DNA from 2 places in the Phyllobacterium sp. SYP-B3895 genome. Region 1 is predicted to be linked to the other one. Evidence: riboswitches for the same ligand, from Rfam matches in the RefSeq annotation. Region 1 holds a riboswitch; the other holds the start of a gene.
What was found. Region 1 has a riboswitch for S-adenosylmethionine ahead of GF108_RS00185 (O-succinylhomoserine sulfhydrylase). Riboswitches for the same ligand answer to the same signal wherever they lie in the genome.

Region 1 (3,506 bases):
AACTCCCCCAAAAGGGGCATCGTAAAATATCAGTTAAATCATTGAAAAGATTGATGGAGCGGGTGAAGGGAATCGAACCCTCGTATTCAGCTTGGGAAGCTGCTGCTCTACCATTGAGCTACACCCGCATTCCACTATCAGTGACCGCTGACAGCGGTCTTTGTCAAGGGGTCGCGAGCGGGCTCCGCCGTCAGCGGAAGTGCTTTGAAAGCTTCAGGCCCTGCGCCTGGTAGTTGGAGCCGAGATCAGTTCCATAGAGGGCGCGCGGTCGCTCCAGCATGTGCTCGTAGATCAGGCGTCCGACGATCTGTCCGTGTTCGAGAATGAACGGCACTTCATGGCTGCGCACTTCGAGCACGGCGCGGCTACCGGTGCCGCCCGCTGCCGTATGGCCGAAGCCCGGATCGAAGAAACCGGCATAATGCACGCGGAATTCGCCCACCAGCGGGTCGAACGGCGTCATCTCGGCGGCGTAGAGCGGCGGCACGTGGACCGCTTCGCGCGAGACGAGGATATAGAACTCATCGGGATCGAGCACGAGTTCCCGGGCGCCGCGATCATGGATCGGCTCCCAGAAGTCGAAAAGATCGTGGACGCCGCGCCGGTCGACATCGACGACGCTGGTATGATGCTTGCCGCGATAGCCGACAAGGCCATTCTGGTCGCCTGTGAGGTCGATCGAAAGGGCGATGCCGCCGCCAGAAATATTGGGGGTCTCGGAGGCAACGAGCGTCTCGGCGGCGTGAAGTTCCGCAAGCTCTGTTTCCTCGAGTTGCGCGCGCCCGGTCCGGAAGCGGATCTGCGACAGCCGCGAGCCGGTCCGGGCGACGATCGGGAAGGTGCGCGGGCTGACTTCAAGGTAAAGCGGGCCATGATAGCCGGCCGGAACCTTGTCGAACTCCTGCGCGCCATCGACGATGACCCGTGTGAAGATATCGAGGCGCCCGGTCGAACTCTTCGGATTGGCGGAGGCTGAAACCTCGGCAGGCAGCGCCAGGCTTTCAAGGAGCGGAACGATATAGACGCAGCCGGTCTCGAGGACCGCGCCCTCGGTCAGATCGATTTCGTGCAGTTTCAGGCGCTCGAGCTTGTCGATGACCGGCGTGCCCGGGCCCGGCATGAAGCTCGCGCGTACGCGGTAGGCCCGCTTGCCGAGGCGCAGATCGAGGCTCGCCGGCTGGATCTGGTCGACGTCGAATTCGCGCTCGGTCTTGAGTGCTCGCGCCTCAAATAGCGCCCTGATGCCGCTATCGGCCAATATGCCCGCTTCTCGTCTCGCCATGTCGACCATCCATACAAAGAGACGAAAAGCTTTAGCGCCTCACCCGATTGACGCAAGCGGCCAAGAGGATTAAAGCACTTTTATCCCGTGGTGATTTGGCCGGCCGGCTTGCAGCCACGTAAAATAATTTGCTAAAAGAGGCCCGGTCTCGTCCGGCCTTTTTGCGATACCCGCAAGGCCGGTTTTTTATTGGCCAGTCTTCTGGCAGATTGAGACAGCGATGACCAAGGATACCACCCGCAAACTGCGTCCCGCCACCCAGCTCGTCCATGCCGGAACCCTGCGTTCCGGCTTCGGGGAAACCTCCGAAGCCTTGTTCCTGACGCAAGGTTTCGTGTACCCGTCCGCAGAAGCGGCCGAGGCGCGTTTCAAGGGCGAAGAGCCCGGATTCATCTATTCGCGCTATGCCAATCCCACGACCGACATGTTCGAAAAGCGCATGTGCGCCCTTGAAGGCGCGGAAGATGCGCGCGCCACCGCTTCGGGGATGGCCGCCGTTGCTGCCGCAATCCTCTGCCAGGTGCGAGCGGGTGACCACGTGCTCGCCGCGCGGGCGATGTTCGGCTCCTGTCGCTACATCATCGAGACCATGCTGCCGCGCTATGGCGTCGACTTCACGCTGATCGACGGCTCCAGGATCGAGAATTGGGAAAAGGCGGTTCGCCCCAACACCAAGGTGATGTTCCTCGAAAGCCCGACCAATCCGACGCTCGAAGTTATCGATATTGCCGCCGTCGCCAGGGTCGCGAACTCCGTTGGCGCCAAGCTGATCGTCGACAATGTATTCGCAACGCCGCTCTTTCAAAAGCCGCTCGAACTCGGCGCCCACATCGTCATCTATTCGACGACCAAGCATATTGACGGCCACGGCCGCTGCCTCGGCGGCATGATTCTGTCGGACAAGCAGTGGATCGACGAAAACCTGCACGAATATTTCCGCCACACTGGCCCCGGACTTAGCCCGTTCAATTCCTGGGTCATGCTGAAAGGGCTCGAAACGCTTGCCGTGCGCGTTCACCAGCAGACGAACAATGCAGCCAAGATTGCCGACTTCCTTGCCGGACATCCGGCCGTCTCGAAAGTGCTTTATCCCGGCCGCGCCGATCACCCGCAGGCCGATATCGTCGCCAAGCAGATGAGCGGTGGCTCGACGCTGATCGCCTTCGAGGTCAAGGGCGGCAAGAACGCCACATTTGCGGTCGAGAATGCACTCGAGATCATCCAGATCTCCAACAATCTCGGCGATTCAAAGAGCCTTATCACCCACCCGACAACGACGACGCACAAGAACCTGACGGACGAGGCCCGTGCCGAACTCGGCATATCCGATGGACTGCTGCGGCTATCCGTCGGTCTCGAAGACGTCGATGATCTCGTCGACGATCTCGATGCGGCACTGAACGCATCGCGCTAGGACCTGGCTATAGCTGGTGGCGCGCCGACACTGATTTTGGCGCGGCCTTCCGCCATGCCATCGCCATGGCATGGCGCACGACATCGGGCTCGGCCATGGCGAGGATGACAAAGGTCGCACCTTTCTCGCCCCAGCCGCCCGGTACCGGTTCAAACATGTCTGCCGAGGTCTCCCGCATCATGGCCTGGTCGTCGCGCGTCAGCATCAGAACCCCGCGCTGTTTTTCCGGACGCAAGGTGGCGAAGATTTTGTTGCTCACACGAAAATCGGTTGTGCCAAAATGGCTGCCTTGCGTGCTTTCCGGAAATGAGTGCGCCATGGCGGCGAAGGCTTCCAGGGTCATCATGACTGGCTCCTTTTGCATCCCCGATCCTACCAAAGGAACCGTGACTGACGAAGGTTTTAGTTCGATCCGTGACCAGTAATGGTTGACGCATCGGCCGTGAGTGGCGATATCAAGGAGTGAAATCGAGAGCAGGCATGTACAAGGCGACAACGCGCGATATCGAAGTGACGGTCGAGCCGTTCTATCTGGAGGAGCAATCCAATCCGGAGGAAAATCGCTATGTCTGGGGCTACCGGATAACCATTGCCAATGACTCGGATCTGACGGTGCAATTGCGCGCCCGCTACTGGAGGATCACCGATGGCAACGGCCATGTCGAGGAGGTCCGCGGACCGGGAGTCATCGGCGAGCAACCTATTCTCGATCCGGGCGACTCCTTCCAATACTCATCCGGCTGTCCGCTGACGACGACATCGGGGGTTATGGTCGGGCGCTATTCGATGCAGACGACGTCAGGCGAGCGC
Region 2 (3,506 bases), on a different contig from region 1:
CGGCCAGAATTGGTCGGTCGATCGCCTGCGCCGGTCGGTAAGGCGTCTGGTCAGCGAAGGACTGGCTGATCCATGACTTATCCTCCCCTCCCCTCCCCTCGCCGCTTACCGGAAGACCGGCTTATGATGCTGATCACAGGCATTGCGAATGCAAACCCCGACCTGACACTTCGCGACATCGGATGCACGAGGCACGTCACGCGTTTCGTCGCGCTGGGCCGCCTCCTCGGTCAAGCACCTGCTGACCGGGCGCGAAAGCTCGGGCTCGTCCGCGTATAGTGGTCTTCACGCGCTCATCCTTCACGTCGCCGCCACCAGTCGCGGGCGCACGCCGTTGGCTTTGAGGGCTGCTATCAGCATCGGTCCTACGGTAAACTCCCCTGCCCTCGCCTTTTCGGTCAGGACGCGCAGATAGCCCCCAGCTGAGTTGATGGCTTGTACCCGCTCGAGGATGCAGGCAATGACAGGGGCGGTGTTTTCCTGGCCAAACACACTCCTCATAAGCCGAGGGCAAAATACCAAGGTAGCCCCGCACCTGTGCGGCCGTCGCTATCAGCTCCCGCCAGGTACCAATACCGCTTGGCGCATAGTCGGCGATCTCCGGACGGGCCTTCATCACCAGGCCTAACGGATAGGTCCTTGTCGCATCCTCTGCCCTTGGTTGGTTGGGTCGAGATTTTGCCCCTTGGCTGTTTTTGAAGCGAGTTCAATATCAGATGAAGAGTCGTTGTTTGAATTCTGTTGCTGCGGCTCAGATTAATGCTCGTTGGCGCTCGGAATCTTTTCATTTACATGACTTTCCAACAGTATAGCCACTACCTGGCTGAGTCGGTTGAAAAGGCGGCGGCAGAACCTGCGCAAACGCCGGATGCCGTAGCAAAAGAGACTTGCGAAGTTGCGATGGTGTGCTTAGAAGTGGTTCGACATCAAGAGTTGGGTTGACGCCCAACGCCAACCTGCGCTCCGGGCAAGGTGGTACTTCCGTCAGGGAGGATGTGGCCGAACCGGCAATTATACGGATTTAGCTACCGGCGTCTGTCCAGCGAACCAACAGGAACGCGCGATAATGCCGATAAAGATCCCCGACGACTTGCCCGCACGCCGCCAGCTCGAAGCCGAAGGCGTCAATATCATGCGCGAACGGGACGCCGTGCGTCAGGATATAAGGCCGCTGCGGATCGGATTGCTCAATCTGATGCCCAACAAGATCAGCACGGAAACGCAGATCGCAAGGCTGGTCGGCGCAACGCCGCTGCAGATCGAACTCACCCTCGTTAGGATAACCAATTACGTGGCGCGCAACACGCCGGTGACGCACCTGGCATCATTCTACCGTGCCTGGGAGCAAGTCCGTGCCGAGCGGTTTGACGGATTTATAATTACCGGCGCGCCGGTCGAGCATCTGGCCTTCGAAGACGTGCAATATTGGGATGAACTCCGCCACATTCTCGATTGGACGCAGTCACATGTCCATCACTGCCTGACTATCTGCTGGGCAGCCCAAGCTGCGCTTTGGCATTTTCACGGCATCCCGAAGCACGACCTGTCGGCAAAGGCTTTCGGCATCTTCAACCACGGCAACCTCGCGCCCGCTTCGCCATATTTGCGCGGTTTCTCCGATGACGTGCTTATGCCGGTATCGCGATGGACGGAGGTTCGGCGCGACGACATCCCACAGGGGCGCGGCATAAACGTGCTGCTTGAGGCGGAGGAGACGGGGCTAGGTCTGGTCGATGATCCTTCATGCCGGTCGCTCCACATGTTCAACCACCTCGAATATGACACGAACTCACTTGGCGACGAGTATTTCCGCGATCTCGCAAACGCACCTTCAATGCCGCTGCCTCGCAATTACTTTCCCGATGACGATTCGTCATGTAGGCCGGCGAACCGGTGGCGCAGCGCTGCCCATCTCCTTTTCGGCAATTGGATCAATGAGATCTATCAAACCACGCCTTTCAACGTGGACGACATAGGCATGATACCGCGACAGCTGGTAGGTTGACGCGATAAGGAATGTCGCTGATTTACGCGCGGATTCTTTGACGTATGTAAATGAAATAGAAGCTTATTAGTATTTAGCTTCCGTTCGACCTTGACCCGATTTGCCCGGTCCCGCCTGATCTGAATCGGAATCCAGGTCGTATGGATGCTACGCGGGATGGCATAAGCGGAGACATAGAGTTTGCGCGCTTTAAGTCGAGTGCGAGTCGTTGATTTCCAATCGTATCACCTCACCTCTCAATAGAGCGTGAGCAATGGAAATCCCGCACGCCCTCCCCCACTTCCGTGTCGGATCTATGCCAATGACTGGGAGCGACATCCCGGAAGTCGGTTGGAAATTGGATAGAGCGTGTCCAGGTTTGGCCCGTGCGGCTGCCACTTTATTGCAGCCATCGCGCGGTTCCCTGAGTTTAGCTCATCAAGACTGCCGTCACCACACCCGACGCGAAGTCGGTATCGCAGCCTGCGTTGAATGCGGGCGGGTACTTGACTAGCTCCAACTTAGGGACATCTCAGCAAGCGTGGTCTCTGACGCCAAGCGTTTATTGTCGATCTCCCCGTTATCCACTTCCCCCGCCGGGGTGATTGTTGATTGGAGGTGGATCTGTACCATCAGGCTGTCAAGGCAGAGTCCACCTCCCGACCTTGTGACCCCAAGGGCGCCGCTGGCATCTTTGCCCGCCAGCGGCGCTCCCCGTGTTTTCCATGCACGGTACTATCTTGCTCGAGCGCCGTGTGGCGCCCTAACTTGTTCAATCCGCCTCAGCCGCATCAACAGGGCGATACAGGCGAATATCCTGCGAAGGTGTGCAGGCAAATGTCTCACGGTAAAGCTTCGAGAACCGGCCTGGGTTGGCAAAGTGAAAGCGGGCGGCGAGCTCCCTGACCGACATTGCGTCCCCATTCTCGATGATCTTTCGAGCTGCCTCGATACGGCAATCCAGCAGCACGTTTATGGGCGTTACCCCCTTCAGCCTGCGAAACAGGCGTTGCAATGACCGGGTGTTCACCCCGGCCGCGCTGGCGATATCGGAAAGATTGATAGGCTGAAGAAGGTTGTGGCGAATGAAGTCCTCCGCGGCAGCGAACTGCTGCGTAGGACTTTTGGCCGGGACCGCGCTTGCGCTCGTAGGCGTTGATTCATCCATTTGGCCTGAATGGGAGGGCGCGGAACCAAAGAGCAGGGCCGTGTCATCTATCATTCTTGATAACTCTTATTGAGTGTTGAAATTCGCAGATCGGCGAGGTGCAACCTGATGTTGAAATTGAATTAAGTAAAACGAGTGATTGTGCAAACCTTAAATCAGCCGAGCAGATTTCAAAATTCGACCTTAGATCTATATCGGAACGTACTGGGTTGACAGCTGTCAACGCCGCGCCTCGGTGACATCGTGTTGACAGCTGTCAATTGACGCTCAAGTTCAGTGAACCCTATCGACTTCACTATTTGTAAACCACATTTCCATACAGTCAGAGCGTATATGCACCGGCTTGTAAGCGAG

Region 2: linked by a shared signal. The riboswitch ahead of metA (homoserine O-succinyltransferase) and the one ahead of GF108_RS00185 (O-succinylhomoserine sulfhydrylase) in region 1 are both predicted to bind S-adenosylmethionine.

Annotation. Positions count from the first base shown of each region.
Region 1 is NZ_WJIG01000001.1:30,453-33,958, forward strand. It holds tRNA gene GF108_RS00175 (tRNA-Gly) at 55-128, opposite strand; gene GF108_RS00180 (2'-deoxycytidine 5'-triphosphate deaminase) at 191-1,282, opposite strand; SAM riboswitch at 1,360-1,439, shown strand; gene GF108_RS00185 (O-succinylhomoserine sulfhydrylase) at 1,503-2,696, shown strand; gene GF108_RS00190 (MmcQ/YjbR family DNA-binding protein) at 2,704-3,042, opposite strand; gene apaG (Co2+/Mg2+ efflux protein ApaG) at 3,177-3,506, shown strand, end outside.
Region 2 is NZ_WJIG01000004.1:210,128-213,633, forward strand. It holds partial or broken gene GF108_RS18695 (recombinase family protein) at 1-279, shown strand, start outside; partial or broken gene repC (replication initiation protein RepC) at 301-616, opposite strand; SAM-I-IV-variant riboswitch at 919-1,025, shown strand; gene metA (homoserine O-succinyltransferase) at 1,067-2,005, shown strand; gene GF108_RS18710 (helix-turn-helix transcriptional regulator) at 2,757-3,152, opposite strand.